Regions from separate parts of the Lysinibacillus sp. UBA5990 genome, predicted to be linked through region 1. Evidence: riboswitches for the same ligand, from Rfam matches in the RefSeq annotation. Region 1 holds a riboswitch; the other holds the start of a gene.
The links. Region 1 has a riboswitch for FMN ahead of B3D94_RS14085 (ECF transporter S component). Riboswitches for the same ligand answer to the same signal wherever they lie in the genome.

Region 1 (8,285 bases):
GAGCAGTTTTCATCTATCAAAGCCCCGATGCCCTACATAAAACGTCCAAGGAAACGACGAAAATTGTCTTTTTGGCAGCTTTCATAGCATTTGTCTTGACTACATTTTTTGCGTTCTTCTTGTCTTCACGTATTACTTCACCACTTAGAAAAATGCGTGAGCTGGCATTTGAAATTGCAAAAGGGAATTTTGAAGCGAAAATGCCTACGACTCAAAATGATGAAATTGGACAGCTGGCAGTTGCTTTCAATCAAATGGGTCGTCAATTAAAGCATAATTTAGAGGTCATCAATCAAGAGAATGAACAGTTATCCAATATTTTGACATCCATGACAGATGCAGTGATCACATTTAATCGCGACCGTACAATATTATTAAGTAATCCACCAGCGGAACGTCTGATGCAAAAATGGTTTGTAAACAAAGGCTCACAAAGTGCTAAGCCAATACCGCCAGAGCTGTATCATATGCTGGACCATGTACTAATGTTTGAGGATAAGCTAGAAGAGGAAATTGAAATGGACGGTAATTACTATACGTTTACAATTAGTCCTCTTTATAGTGGAGAAATCATTCGTGGTGCAGTCGCTGTTATTCGTGATATGACTGAACAACATCGCCTAGAAAAACTTCGATCCGATTTTATTGCGAACGTCTCTCATGAATTGCGGACTCCAATCGCCATGCTTCAAGGCTACTCTGAAGCATTGATGGATGATGATTTTATTCAAGATCAGGAAGAACGTAATGAAATAACTAAAATTATTTATGATGAATCCAAACGAATGGGTCGCCTTGTCACGGATTTATTAGATTTAGCACGCATGGAATCGGGACATATGACGCTCTATAAAGATGAATTACCAATTAATTCTACATTCGAACGTATTACTCACAAATTTGCACAGGTTGCAAAAGAAAAGCATATTCGTCTACTATTTGATAGTGAATTTAATGACGATGCGATGATTAATATAGATGAGGATCGCATTGAGCAAGTACTCACAAATTTAGTCGACAATGCACTAAGACATACGGACGAGGGATCTGTCACAGTAAAAGTGGAGCAGGAGCCAACATTCGCTAAAATTTCTGTTCAAGATACAGGACATGGCATTCCTCAAGATGATTTACCTTATGTCTTTGAACGCTTTTATAAAGCAGATAAGGCACGTACTCGATCTAAGGGGGGTACGGGACTTGGCTTAGCCATTGCACGAAATATTATAAAGGCACACTCAGGAAATATTATGGTAGATAGTGTGCTTAAGGAAGGTACTACCTTCACATTTTATTTACCATTCGATTAATAACATGGTTTGTTATTAGTTGACTGTAACTTCTGCGAATGTAAGACGACAAATAATATAGAACGGGGGTGGAGTGCATTGAATGACTCCGTGTTCCATCGACTATACGATGCCTATCATCAAGACGTGTTCCAGTTTCTAATTTATCTAGTAAAAAACCGTACACTTGCTGAGGATTTAGCGCATGAAGTTTATGTAAGAGTATTGCGCTCATATGATCAATTTGCAGGCAATAGTAGTGAGAAAACATGGCTTTTTGCAATAGCCAAAAATGTTGCGATTGATCATTTTAGAAAGCAAGCTGTGCGTCAGAAGCATTCGCTTGATTTCTTTGACTGGGAAACGGAACAGCTCCATTCAAACACACCATCACCGGAGGAAATGCTACAGGCCAGTGATGAATTTATGCAAGTAGAGTCAGCATTAGAAAACTGTACTGGCGATCAAAAAATGGTCATTATTATGCGCTATTTCCAGGATTTATCGATTGCAGAAACGGCGCAAATACTTGATTGGACAGAAGCGAAGGTAAAAACAACCCAGCATCGAGCCATTAAATTTTTAAGGCAACAGCTACAGCCGATCAGAGAACAGGAGGCGAAACGGCAATGACACATAAGCCATTTGATGATGAGCAGCTTGAACATGTACTGAACAATGCCCCTAAGCTTTCTGACCACCGTTCGAAAGAAGATATATTAAATCGGTTAATGGCGGATGCTCGCTTGCAAGATAATATCCACCTTCAAGAAGCTATGCAAGAACCTATAGATGATGAACCATCTCAACAGGAAGATGCTATTATTAAAAAGCCTGCGACAAAATCAAAAGTACGTAATATGCAGATTTATATGAGTGTAGCCGCAGTTTTTGTGCTAACAATACTAGTTAGCACAATATTGAAGAACAACCAAGGTGAGCAAAAAGATCAAGCGAGTATTCCTGAAACGGCACAGTATTCTACGATGCAAGAGGATTCAGCAGCAAAGGAAGCGGCAACGCAGGATGAAGTGCTGGATTCCAAAAGTATTGTCGCCGAACATGAGCGCATTTTATCTTTACGTACATCTGTCTATGAGGAGGATGTAAAAGATGCTGTCGTATTCCGTATTGGTTTGGCAGGGCGTGATGCGGAAAGTGTTCCTATGACGTATGTGATACCAAATGAACGTGTGGCTACTGATTTTGGAGAAGAGAAGCCTTCTACCCTACGGATGTATGAAAAGTATGCTCCTCAAATTGACGAGGAGGCTAAAGGATTTACAGAGTATCATCCTTATAAAGGAGAGCTGAAGGAAAAGGAAGATAAGCTCATCCATGTCTTGCCAAAAGAGAATGACTATGATGTTGCCTCTGCTACAGTGAATGAATATAAAGGCACAATGGAAGATACATTCTCGAACTCTGAATATACCGAAGTAGAAATCCAAAATGAAGATGGAACCCTATATGAGTTTTCTCAAGAAGGTGAGCCAAGTCAAGCAATGTCATTAACGAATGCAAAGAACTTTAATTATTACTTGTACCATGATACCAATGGTGCAGAATATTTATCACCAGATTTCCGTCAATCTTTTGAGACAGTCACAGAGGCACTTACAATGATGAAAAATAAAAATGATGATGTCTATACATCCGTAGTGCCTGAAAATGTAACATACACAGTCACTGAACAAGCAGAAGGTGTAGTTGTTACTTTTGATATTCCACTTGATTTAACATCTATGGAACCAATACAAGCAACTCAATTAATTGAGGCCATGATGTTAACTGCTGCTAGCTTTAATCAACAGCTACTTTTAGATAATGTTGTGCAAGAAAGCTGGGAAGGGTTTGATTTGAAGGGTTATTTACCAAAGCCAGTGGGACCGAATAAACAGTTTTTACCATAGTCGAAGGAAGAAAAAAACAAGAGAGGCATTCCTGCATGGCGGGAGTGCCTTTTCTATTTATAAAGCATAGCAATTTAATCGGATTTTTTTGAGCAGAACTATTTACTTTTACTTAGTAATTCTTTATAGTAAAGCTGTAGAATAAAATAATATGATTCATCTTCGGGGCAGGGTGAAAATCCCGACCGGCGGTAATAGAGTCATAAATCGCTAGTGAATACATTCATTAGCTCGTTTGATTTATGTTAAACTCTTCAGCCCGCGACCTGTGCGAATTTTCGCATGGCTGACTTGGTGAAATTCCAAGGCCGACAGTTAAAGTCTGGATGGGAGAAGATGAAGGTACGATCGTCATTCATTGTCATGAAATGAACTATGACCGAGCGCTTTTTTGTATGGCTTATCAAACAGTGCTCAAAAATAGTAAATGAGGACGCTTATTCGTTATGCCTTTCTCCCTTATGCTTTATTAAACGCATAAGGGTTTTTTCATGAAACAATTGAAAGATCGTCACCTTTCTTCTTGCGAGATTGAATCAGCAAAGAGGAGAGAGTTTTCTATGAAGAAAAATGTCAAACTTCAATCGTTTATTACGATTGGTATGCTGAGCAGTATTTCGTTTTTATTAATGCTTTTTAATTTCCCAATTCCGCCATTCCCAGCATTTTTGGAAGTGGACTTCAGTGATATGCCTGCCTTACTTGCAGCAATCACGATGGGACCTGTAGCTGGTATTTTAGTAGAATTGTTTAAAAATGTGTTGGATTGGATTTTCTCAGGCACTCCAACAGGCGTTCCGGTAGGGCATATGGCTAATTTTGTAACAGGTATTTTATTTATCTTGCCAGTAAGCTTTATTTTTAATCGCTTTAAAACAATCGCTGGTCTTGTTGGAGGTTTAGCAATGGGAACAGTTGTGATGGCAGTAGGAATGAGTGTTTTAAACTATGCTGTATTTTTACCAATGTACACTTACTTCTTAGGGATGGAGCCTGTTGTAGGTGATTCACTTTATAAAATGATTGTCGCTGGTATTTTACCATTTAATATTGTCAAAGGTATTTTATTAACGGGAATTATGGCGTTATTATTTACGACGATGCGTAAATGGATTGACCGCCAGCGTTCTATGTATATAACAAAATAAATTGTACTAAACCTCGAGGGATCAACTCGAGGTTTTTTTATGGGGTGGAATGTAGAAAGAAAAATAGAAAAAGGTAATGGGTAGTCAAATTAACACTAGTTCTTTTTTAGTAAAACCTAGTCGAAAGCTATATTTTCATGTAAAATTAGAGAAGAGTTTAGAAAGTTTGAGGAGTTTGAAGAGATGAGTGGAAAAAAAGGACAGTGGTCTAGTAAGTTAGGATTTATTTTAGCATCAGCAGGTGCTGCAATTGGACTAGGAGCGATTTGGAAGCTCCCGTATGTAACTGGGCAAAGTGGCGGTGGCGCGTTTTTCTTAATCTTTGTACTGTTTACATTGTTAATTGGGCTCCCAATGCTATTATCTGAGTATATTTTAGGACGAGGTACACAGTCAGAGGCAATCACTGCCTATAAAAAAATTGCTCCTACGAAAAAAGGATGGGCATGGATTGGCCGCATGGGTGTTCTCGGATGTTTTTTATTACTAACATTTTATAGCGTTGTCGGGGGCTGGATTTTTATTTATAGCGGGCTAGGAGTAGCGGGTGCTGTCATTGATCCGGCTATTGATCCTGGAGAACTATTTGGAAAAATAATTGGTACACCGTGGATTACACTTGTAGGTTTGGCTTTGTTTACATTAGCAAACGTACTTGTAATTTCATTAGGTGTTCAAAATGGTATTGAAAAGGCGAATAAATGGATGATGCCATTGCTCTTTATTATGTTCATTGTCCTAGTGATACGTGCTGTCACATTAGATGGCGCCATGGAAGGGGTAAAATTCTTTTTATGGCCTGATTTCTCGAATATTACCGGAAAAGCTTTATTAGAAGCTTTAGGGCAATCATTCTTTGGATTAGCAGTTGGATTTTCTTGTCTTGTTACATATAGTTCCTACCTCAAAAAAGATGTGAGTCTACCGAATTCAGCAGGCTCCGTGGTTATGCTGACGGTACTTGTTTCATTTTTAGCTGGACTAGCTATTTTCCCGGTTGTATTTGCTTTTGATTTAGAGCCGGCAGCTGGGCCGGGCTTGTTATTTATGGTGCTACCGACAGCATTTAGCCAAATGCCATTTGGGGAAGTATTTTTAGCGATGTTTTTATTATTATTCTTATTTGCCACATTAACGTCCTCGTTTAGTTTATACGAAATTATTGTTGCGGCATTTATGGAAAATAGTCAGAAGTCTCGCTTGGTATGGACTTCATGTCTTGGTGTAGTCGTCTTTCTTGCGGCCATTCCAGCATCTCTTTCCTCTAGCCTGCTAGCGGATGTATCCGTTTTTGGAAAGAATATTTTTGATGCAACTGACTTTTTAGTATCAAACTTAATGCTACCATTGGGTAACTTGTTCATTGCAATTTTTATCGCATATGTCGTGGATAAGGAATTTGTGAAAAGAGAACTGCTAATGGGAAGCCAAATGGGTCAAGGGTATTATTCGATTTACAGGATATTAATGTTAGTCATAGTACCTGTTGTCATTCTCGTAGTGTTCGTAAATATGCTATTACAATATTAAATATATATATAAGGTGTATCCATTAAGTAAATGGGTACGCCTTTTTATGTATCGAAAATCAAGATGAATATATTCTAAAAAAACGATGTTATAAAACCTTACATATATATTGCTGAAAATAAAAAAGTGATGTATTTTAAAAGCAGTCATAAAAAAATGTGTTAACTAAATTTACATTGGAGTGGTGGAAAATGAAACATTATACAAAAGAAGGTATTATACGCCGAGTAAAGGAAGAAAATGTGAAGTTTATTCGCCTACAATTTACTGATATATTAGGAACGATTAAAAATGTAGAGATACCTGTGAGTCAATTAGAGAAAGCTTTAGACAATAAAGTCATGTTTGATGGCTCTTCGATTGAAGGCTTTGTACGTATAGAGGAGTCAGATATGTATTTAAGACCAGATTTCAATACATTCGTAATTTTTCCTTGGACAGCTGAAAAGGGTAAGGTGGCACGTCTTATTTGCGATATTGCAAGGCCAGATGGCTCACCATTTGAAGGAGACCCACGCTCTAATTTAAAGCGCGTTTTAAAGGAAATGGAGGAGTTAGGCTTCACTTCCTTTAACTTGGGCCCAGAGCCAGAATTTTTCCTTTTTAAGCTAGATGAAAAGGGGCATCCGACACTTGAGCTAAATGATAGTGGAGGTTATTTTGACTTAGCACCGACAGATTTAGGGGAGAATTGTCGTCGGGATATTGTTTTAGAGCTAGAGGGGATGGGCTTTGAAATTGAGGCTTCTCACCATGAAGTAGCACCTGGGCAGCATGAAATTGATTTTAAATATGCTAGTGCCATTGAAGCATGCGACAATATTCAAACATTTAAATTAGTCGTAAAAACAATCGCTGCACAGCATGGGCTACATGCAACATTTATGCCAAAGCCACTATTCGGAGTTAACGGCTCTGGCATGCATTTTAATCTATCGTTATTTGAAGGGGATAAAAATGCATTCTATGATGAACACGCAGAACTTCAATTAAGCGCTACAGCACGTAGTTTTATGGCAGGAATTATCCAGCACGTACACGGATTTACGGCAATCACGAATCCACTTGTTAATTCTTATAAACGATTAGTTCCAGGCTATGAGGCTCCATGCTATGTTGCATGGTCTGCTCAAAACCGTTCACCACTTATTCGTATACCAGCAGCTCGAGGATTATCAACACGAGTTGAATTACGTTCAGTTGATCCAGCGGCGAATCCTTATTTAGCAATGGCTGTGATCTTGGCATCGGGACTTGATGGCATACGCAAGGATTTAACGCCTCCAGCAGCGGTAGATCGAAATATTTATAAAATGACAGGTCCAGAGCGTGAATTAAATGGCATTGATAGCTTACCCTCTTCATTAGAACATGCGTTAATTGAATTAGAAATGGATTCAGTTGTACGAGACGCTCTAGGTGATCATATTTATGAAAAGTTTAATGTTGCCAAAGAAATCGAATGGGATAAATACCGCACACGGGTCCATAACTGGGAGCGTGAAGAATATTTAACGATGTATTAAAAAATATTGGAGCTAAAAAGCTCCAATATTTTTTTACTGACTTTAATACCCTTTTGATCTATCATTAAGGAAAAGGGGTGTGGGCAATGACACAAACGACTCAAGTTGTGACAATTCAAAACAACGATATTGTGCAATTTGAACATGATATTAATCGGGCTTTATTAGATTTAAGTTACTTTTTCATACTTGATATCAAATACAATACCCTCTATATCGGAGAACAGACGGTCATCCATTCTGCCTTAATTATTTATCAACATCAAGACGAAAACAGCCAGTAATTTTATATGTAAAAAGATGGTCATGTCGAGAGGACGTGACTTTTTTTATGGAAATAAAGATGAGAGATGGTCGATCTTCTGGGGATGTTATTGGTAGTCGTGCGAAGATCCCAGCATTACCCTCTCCTTATTTAAGGACACTAAAGGTCTTGTCCGTTATATAAATATATCAATGTTATTTTTTAATATATTTTGATATTTAGTACAATGGAATTTAGAGGAGAAAGAGTAAAAAACGTATGTAAAGTACGGCATTAGGAAATGTCATAGTGATGTTAAACTACTTCTAAATGTACCTGTCCAAAGTTAGCATAAAAAGACAGGCTGGAAAGCATGAACTATTTTAAGATTTTATCAGGGAGTGAGAGCAATGAGTTGGATTGAGTCGATTCAAAAAGCCATTAATTTTATGGAAGATCATTTATTAGAAAACATAACCATTGAACAAATTGCACAGGAGGTTAATTCATCTGTCTTTCATTTTCAGCGAACATTTGCGATTTTAACGGATATGTCCATTGCGGATTATCTAAGACGGAGGAGATTAACATTAGCAGCCCAGGAATTAATGGATACAGATCAAAAAATAATCGAT
Region 2 (8,285 bases), 250 kb from region 1:
ATGATACAGGCAAAATAATTGGTTACCTAGGCATTGATATAAGTGCAGATACACTGAATGGTATTAAAGGCAAAGTAATTGAAGATAACCTATTTATTTTTATTTTCAATGGTGTATTTATTTTAATTGTTGCTGGTTCTTTTTTATTTTTACAAAGATGGTACCAAAAAGAGGTAGCGAAGGAAGTAGGAGCTACAGAAGACACTTACCAAGCAGAGATCAAAACGTTGATTACTTCGGTGTCATCGTTACGTCATGATTTCACGAACCATATCCAAGTTTTACATGGCCTTTTACAGTTAGAAAAAACAGATCAAGCAAAACAATATTTAGCATCACTATCTAAAGAAGTACAAGCGATTAAATCATTAAAATTAAATATTGACCATCCAGGTTTATCCATATTATTACAAACGAAAAAGCTAACAGCACAGAATCATAATATTGATATGGATTTTACCATCTCTCAGGGCGATTTTAATAAAATTAAAACGACCGATTTAATCAAGATTCTATCGAACTTAATTGACAATGCGATTGATGCTGCGAATGAATTGCCTGAGGGGCAACGTAAAATTATGATTTGTTGTCGAGCTGATGAAGGACAATATGAATTTAAAATTACCAATACAGGACCGAATATTGTAGACGCAAACCAAATCTTTAAACAAGGATTCTCTACGAAAAAGCATGAAAATGGTAAAATTCGAGGGCAAGGACTATTTATTGTGAAAGAAATTGTCCATAAATATCATGGAGATATTTCGATTGAATCATCGAAACACCTTGAAACGACTGCCATCGTCCATATTCCTTTTAAATAGCACAAAATGTAGAGAGCTTGATACAAACGCCATTGAGAAGATAACTCTCAATGGCGTTTGTTGTTCTTCTTCTCTTTCACATGCGTAGAAATAGAAGTTCAGCCTAAGGTTTCTTAAAAGTTGATTGGTACTAGGGGTAACAGCTCCTACGGAAAAAGGAGAGAAACAGCTCCCCTCCCATAGTGGCAATTTAATGTAAAAAAGACTGTAGACAATCTCTAATTTTTTTGAGCTTGTCTACAGTCTGATGTCTGGTAATGGTCATACACCCTGATCTTTTTTTGATTTATTATTAGCAGTTCTTGTCCTGTCCTGTGGTTTTAGGAAGGAAGGACGTAGACTATAGCCCTTCGGCGATAAACGTAGTAAAGATTTTCCAATATTACCCTTTTCGAAATCTGCACTAAAATTAATATAGGGCACACCTAGGACACGCATATTTGCTGCATAAATGATAATGAAAAATACTGAAATAAAAAATCCAAATAGACCCAAAAAGGCTGAAAATAAAATGATGATTAACCGAAAAATACTCATTGCGGTCACAAAGGCTTGATTGACCAGTGTAAATGCAGCAATGCTTGAAATTGCAATGATAACAATCATCGAAGGGCTTGTCACACCAGCTTTAATCGCAGCATCTCCAATAATTAACCCTCCAACAACACTGATTGAGCCACTGATGGCACTAGGCAAGCGTAAGTTTGCCTCGCGGAACATTTCAAACATAAATAGCATCATCATTATTTCTAGTATCGTCGGAAATGGTAATCCCGTTCTAGATTCAACCACTGTCGCAAGTAGAAGATATGGGAGCTGCTCTTGATGATAAGTTGTTACGGCTAGCCAAAAACCAGGAAGTAACATACTGATCAGTATCCCAAATATTCGGAGCACCCGTTCCATTGAACTGACAATGATCGGATATTCATTGTCCTCAGATGTTTTAAAGAGCAGCATAATATTAGCGGGAATAATCATGGCATAGGAAACGCCATCGATCATTATTAATATTCGTCCCCTCATTAATGCTTGAAGAGCAAAATCTGGTCTTCCCGTATAATCGTGTCTAGGGAGAACTTTTGCCGTTTGTTCAATTGCCTCCATTAGCAAATCACCATTGACGACAATATCTGTATCAATTTTTTGTAATTGTAATCGGATTTGTTCTAGCATATTCAAATTCACAATGTCTTCCATATATAAAACGGCTACTGTTGTTTTAGAGCGTTGACCGATTTCTAATGTTTCTACACTAAATGAATTTGTAGGTAAACGTTTTCTTAATAAAGCAATATTAATAAATATATCTTCAATAAAATCATCTCTTGGTCCCTTTACAACTAGCTCAAGCGTTGTTTCCCCCGGCTCACGATTAGGTCTATTTGAAATATCACTGGAATAAATCAAGTGATCTTCCTCAAAATATAATAAGACATGGCCCTTGTAGACTCTTGTAATCATATCCTCCTTTTTAGTGACCTTTTGTAAATAGGGAACGTGAAGATGCTGTTCAATTAGCTCCTCTAACGTCTCATCAGAACCACTATTAAATAAGGATTGGACACGTTCGACCACAACTGTTTGAAGGAGTTCTTCGTCTATCATGGCATCACAGGTTATCATATGGACCGTATGTTGCTGAAATTTATACTGTTGGAATATCACATCAGCAGAGCGTTGAAATAGTGATTTCAACATTTTCAAATTCATCATTTGTTCCATTGAAATACTTCTCATCTCCTACTGAGCCTGCTCAAGTTTAGTACATTTATGAAAACTTCGACATGTAATAAATATACTTAGGCATATTTTTCCCATGGACATAAAAATTATTCAAGAAACAAATACTGTTATAATCTATTCAGGATGTCTTTAGCCAATCATTTTTTGTAGATTAGCCATCTCAATTGCCGAGATCGCGGAGTCATAGCCTTTATTACCCGATTTTGTTCCCGCACGCTCAATCGCCTGTTCAATATTTTCTGTTGTAACAATACCGAAAATAACTGGCACATTGGTTGTTAAGGAAACATTCGCAATACCTTTGGCAGACTCATTACATACATAGTCATAATGTGTCGTAGAACCACGAATAACAGTACCTAAACCAATAATGGCGTCATATTTCTTTGTCTCTGCTAATTGTTTCGCAATGAAAGGCACCTCAAAAGCTCCTGGCACCCATGCAACATCAATGGAAGCTTCATCTACACCGTGTCGTTTTAACCCATCCATTGCACCATCTAATAATTTACTTGTAATAAACTCATTGAATCGACCTACGACTACTGCAATTTTTAAATCCGTCCCAATTAATTGTGCTTCAAACGTTTGACCCATTTTTTATATCTCCTTCGTTTTTAGTTTGTTGTAAATGATTGACTACGATAAGCGGCTAACGCCTCAATAGAAATCATTTTTAATCCATGATGTGCTGCATACTTTGTCAATTCATCAAAGCGCATCATGTGACCATCGTCTCCCATAATTTCACAAATTACTCCAGCAGGAATACTGTGACAAAGCTTGGCTAAATCAATGCTCGCCTCCGTATGGCCTCTTCGCTCTAAGACACCATTATCCTTTGCGATTAGTGGAAAAATGTGTCCTGGTCGACGAAAATCAGTTTTTTTTGCCTGAGACTCCAGCATCTTTTGTATGGTGAAAGCTCGCTCAAAGGCACTAATCCCCGTTGTTGTGTCCATATGGTCGATACTTACGGTAAATGAAGTTTGATGGTTATCCGTATTATGCTGAACCATTGGGTGCAGATCTAATTTATATGCTAGCTCCTGCGAAATCGGTGTACAAATTAGACCTTTTCCATAAGTCGCCATAAAGTTTATCGTTTCCGGAGTGATAAATTCAGCAAGCGCCAGAAGATCCCCCTCATTTTCCCGATCTTCATCATCCACTACGACGATCACTTTCCCTTGTTTTAAATCCTCTATGGCATCTTCAATTGCATGTAGCACTATTTTTCATCTCCTCATTATGTGATCTTAAAAACCGTGTCGTGCCAAATAATCTCTTGTTATCATTGACTTGCCTTGCCCATCTTTCAAGACGTTTAAAATATATTTACCGACTAAATCTGTTTCAATATTGACGAATGCGCCCATTTTTTTCATACCTAAAATCGTTTCCTTATAAGTATGAGGAATCAGTGAAATAGTGACTTGATTCGTTTCAACCTGAAAGATTGTTAAGCTTGTGCCATCAATCGTTATGGAGCCTTTTGGAATACAGAAGCTTGTTAGTTCCTCAGACAATTCGATATCAATATAAACCGCGTTGGCCACTGGACGCTTTCGTAAAATCTTCCCAATGCCATCTATATGACCAGCAACAAAATGCCCCCCAAATCGCCCGTTAGCAGGCATGGCACGCTCCAAATTAACCCGATCACCTATTGTCAGCTGATGTAAATTTGTAGCTTTGACGGTTTCAGGCATAACATCCATCGTAAGCTCTTCATCCGTAAAATGGGTCACCGTTAAACAAACACCATTGACTGCTATACTGTCCCCTAACCCTACATCTTCAGCAACTTTAGATGATTGAACCGTAATTTTCATACTGTTCTTATTGCTTTGCAAGGCTTTAATAGTGCCAATATCCTCTACAATACCTGTAAACATTTCTTCACCTACTTTCACACTGATCTTTCGTAGCTTCTATCCATCGCTTTTGGGTTTCTATCCGTCTCCCTTCTAAAGCTTATATAAAACGAAAAACCCCTTTGACAAAGGGGTTTTGGGAGTATAAGACATCAATAAATAAGCCTACTTGGATATTCATTTTTTCCATAGACTATGATCTTATTTGTTCTTCTCCCATCCAGACTATCACTGTCGGTTTTGGATTTGCACCAAATCAGCTTGCGCTCACGGACTTTGAATTTCTTCATCACCGCCGATTGGGAATTTCACCCTACCCCGAAGAACATCTTCTATTCAATTGATTGGCTAAATAAAAAAACTTCCCAACATATTCGCGGGAAGCAGTGTCATAAATGCATAGTCAAATAGACCTTCTAAATTACATTGAATTTAAAAAGCTCGCACTTATACCCTTCTCCCATCCAGACTATTACTGTCGGTTTTGGATTTGCACCAAATCAGCTTGCGCTCACGGACTTTGAATGACTTCATCACCGCCGATTGGGAATTTCACCCTACCCCGAAGGATCATTTTATTTAGCTAGTTCTTACGATAACACTATTTAATTATATTATCTATACTTCTGTCTGTAATTTTTAAAAAAAGGGGCCACCTCTTGCTATAGAGGTGGCCCCTAAATCCTTTAATGGCTTATTTTTTGCACATAATCATCATAATTTCCCGAAAAGGCCGTCATCCCAGTTGGTGATAATTCAAGCAATTTATTGGCTAGCTTATTAAGAAAATAACGATCATGAGAAATGTATAATAAGGTGCCATCAAACTGCAATAGCGCCTCCTCCAATACTTCCTTGCTCAATAAATCAAGATGATTGGTCGGCTCGTCCATTATAAGTACATTGGCTTTTTGCAAAATAAGCTTTGCTAATGCTACACGTGCTTTTTCCCCACCGCTAAGGGAGGCTATCTTTTTAAATACATCCTCTTTCGTAAATAAAAAATTACCGAGTACTGATCGTATTTTTGCCTCTTCCATTGAAGGGAAAGTACTCCAAACCTCTTGTAATACCGTATTATTAGGATGTAATGTCTCTTGCTCCTGATCATAATAGCCTATTGTCACACCATTCCCCCATGCGATAACGCCACGGTCCGGTGTCAATTCATGTAATAACGCCTTTAATAGGGTTGATTTCCCAACACCATTGGGACCTACTAATGCAACCCGATCGCCTCTATACAAGGAAAACTCAATATCTTGCACTAATGTTTTCCTGCTATCTTCTAGCTGATAGGAGAGCACTACATCTTTTACCTTCAACACTTCTTTATGTGATTTCTTATCTGTAGCAAATGCCATTTGTGCGTGTTTTAGATCCTTGCGAGGCTTTTCAAGACGACTTATTCGTTCAAGCTGCTTCCTTTTATTCTTGGCGCTTTTTGAGGAAGTAGCCATCGCAATATTCCGCTCAATATAATTCTCCATTTTGACGATTTGCTGCTGCTGCATTGTATATTTCTTTTCCATTAATTCGCGATTTTTCGCCTTGCTTTCCACATACTTAGAGTAGTTACCGCTGTATTTTGTTCCATGGGTACGTTCAATCTCATAAATTTCATTGACAAGGGCATCTAAAAAATAACGATCATGAGAAATAACAAGAATAGCCCCCTGATAGCCACGTAAATAGCTTTCAAGCCAGTTTAAAGTCGCAAAATCTAAATGGTTAGTCGGTTCATCTAACAGCAACAAATCCGGCTGCTCTAATAAAATTTTAGCAAGTGCCAGTCTAGTTTTCTGTCCGCCACTTAATGATGCGACAAGTGTGTTTGTCGGCGTACTCCCAAAGCCCATTCCATTTAACATACTATTTATTTTTGCCTCGACATCATAGCCACCTTGCTGTGAAAACCAATCTGATTTGCTCGCATATTTCTTCATAACTTGTTCCAGCTTTTCAGGGTCATTTATGCAGGAAGGCTCACCCATCTGCATTTCCAGCTCTCGAAGTTCCTTTTCAGCCTCTTGAAGCTCAGTAAATGCGCCAAGCATTTCTGTCCAAATCGTATGGTCTGGCTGTAACCCACTATCTTGTCGCAAATAACCTAGTTTAATTCCCTTCCCTATAAAAATGTCGCCTTCATCATAAGAAAGATCCCCTGTAATGATCTTTAGTAGTGTTGATTTTCCTGCTCCATTTACACCTATAAGTCCAATCCGATCGCCACGTTCCAATTTCATTGATATCTTTGAAAGAATCGGATCTCCCAAGTAGCTCTTACTAATTCCATTTAATTGAAGTATCATTTTTTCAATCTCCTTATTTATTTTATCCATTACTACTAAGCTAATTGCTCAAGAAATAAATGGACATATAAGGTTACACATCACTTTTCACTCCTTTCAAACACAAAAAAAGGCGCCGTCATAAACGGCACCTTACAAACATCCCTATAATCAATAGGGCATGTTAAATTTTACAATTAAACAAAAAAACGCCGTTACGTACCGGCGTCTAGCAATCTATTCATCCCATTTAATTGGGCATCAATCTGTTAGAAATAAAGAAGGCAAAAAGCACCGGAATCTGTATCGATATGAAATTTGCTTAAAAAAGGGCACACTTCTCCCTTAGCCAGCAAATCCCCACAAAGATTGTAAGATTTTACCTCTGATTCAGTTAAACCTTTCGCACAAACAGTTTCCAATTACTTCGCCCTCCCTTCGAATTTATAATACCAATTAATCTATCATATTTTTTTTTAGAATACAAATGTCCTGCCGCATTTTTATAGTATAAATGCCTTGGAATATATCATTCCTATCGTTAAACTTGAGAATATATTGGAACTTACTATTCTTAAAATCGTTCCTGTACAAGTGACTATTCAGTCCACTAGTTTGGAGGTCATTCCATTGCAATATTTAAGAAACATAACGTATAAACAACGTATTTTCTACGCCTTGTTATTACTTAGCTGTGCCCTTTCCATTTTTTTCGTTCATCATAATGAACAATTTTATGATCGACCCATTGCTGAAATTCTAAAAGTCAAAGTGGCAGATTCTGAGCCAATAACAGATATGTATGATAATGACGATATGTTGTATACACAGCAAATTAAAGCTGTGCTTAAAAATGGGCAGCACAAAGGACAAATAATTGATTTGACGAATGACTATTCATCATCCGGAGCCTTTGATCAGGAATACCATGTCGGCAATGAAATCTTTGTCGCCATAGATGAACATTCAACAAAATCAGAGTTAACGGGCTCTATTCTCGATTTGAAACGAGATCAAACAATTATGATGATCGCTTGGATTTTTATCTTTGCGCTACTTATCATCGGTAAACGACAAGGTTTATTTGCCATTATTAGCTTAGTCGTAAATGCCTGCATTTTAACATTTGCATTAGATCTTTACGTAAAGCATGGCAGCCTCAATTTATTATTCATAAGTGGGGTTTGTGTCCTATTATTTACCATTATTTCGTTGTTACTGATTAGTGGTTTGAAGACGAAAACATATGCAGCGATTATATCTACACTTTTAGGGACAATGATAGCCCTCATAATTAGCACAGCTGTGATGTGGTTAACAGGGGAAAACGGTCTACGCTATGAGGAAATGCAATTTTTAACACGTCCCTACCGAACCGTCTTTATAGCTGGTTTATTTATTGGTTCACTTGGGGCTGTTATGGATGTCGCCATTACGATGTCTTCTTCTATTTTCGCCCTATACGAACAAGATTCTCGTATTTCTTTACAAGCTTTAAAGGCATCCGGTCATGAGATTGGAAAAGACATTATGGGTACCATTACAAG

Region 2: it holds a riboswitch for FMN, as region 1 does, so the genes downstream of both, ribE (riboflavin synthase) here and B3D94_RS14085 (ECF transporter S component) in region 1, are expected to answer to the same signal.

Annotation. Positions count from the first base shown of each region.
Region 1 is NZ_DJAY01000015.1:319,067-327,351, forward strand. Features, by position in the region: gene B3D94_RS14070 (ATP-binding protein) at 1-1,310, shown strand, start outside; gene sigX (RNA polymerase sigma factor SigX) at 1,389-1,922, shown strand; gene B3D94_RS14080 (RNA polymerase subunit sigma) at 1,919-3,202, shown strand; FMN riboswitch at 3,357-3,544, shown strand; gene B3D94_RS14085 (ECF transporter S component) at 3,763-4,350, shown strand; gene B3D94_RS14090 (sodium-dependent transporter) at 4,534-5,880, shown strand; gene glnA (type I glutamate--ammonia ligase) at 6,072-7,406, shown strand; gene B3D94_RS14100 (hypothetical protein) at 7,493-7,690, shown strand; gene B3D94_RS14105 (AraC family transcriptional regulator) at 8,061-8,285, shown strand, end outside.
Region 2 is NZ_DJAY01000015.1:571,563-579,847, reverse strand. Features, by position in the region: gene B3D94_RS15320 (ATP-binding protein) at 1-824, shown strand, start outside; gene B3D94_RS15315 (spore germination protein) at 1,086-2,549, opposite strand; gene ribE (6,7-dimethyl-8-ribityllumazine synthase) at 2,700-3,167, opposite strand; partial or broken gene ribB (3,4-dihydroxy-2-butanone-4-phosphate synthase) at 3,212-3,802, opposite strand; gene ribE (riboflavin synthase) at 3,830-4,468, opposite strand; FMN riboswitch at 4,652-4,777, opposite strand; FMN riboswitch at 4,896-5,021, opposite strand; gene B3D94_RS15295 (ABC-F family ATP-binding cassette domain-containing protein) at 5,134-6,759, opposite strand; gene B3D94_RS15290 (YibE/F family protein) at 7,369-8,285, shown strand, end outside.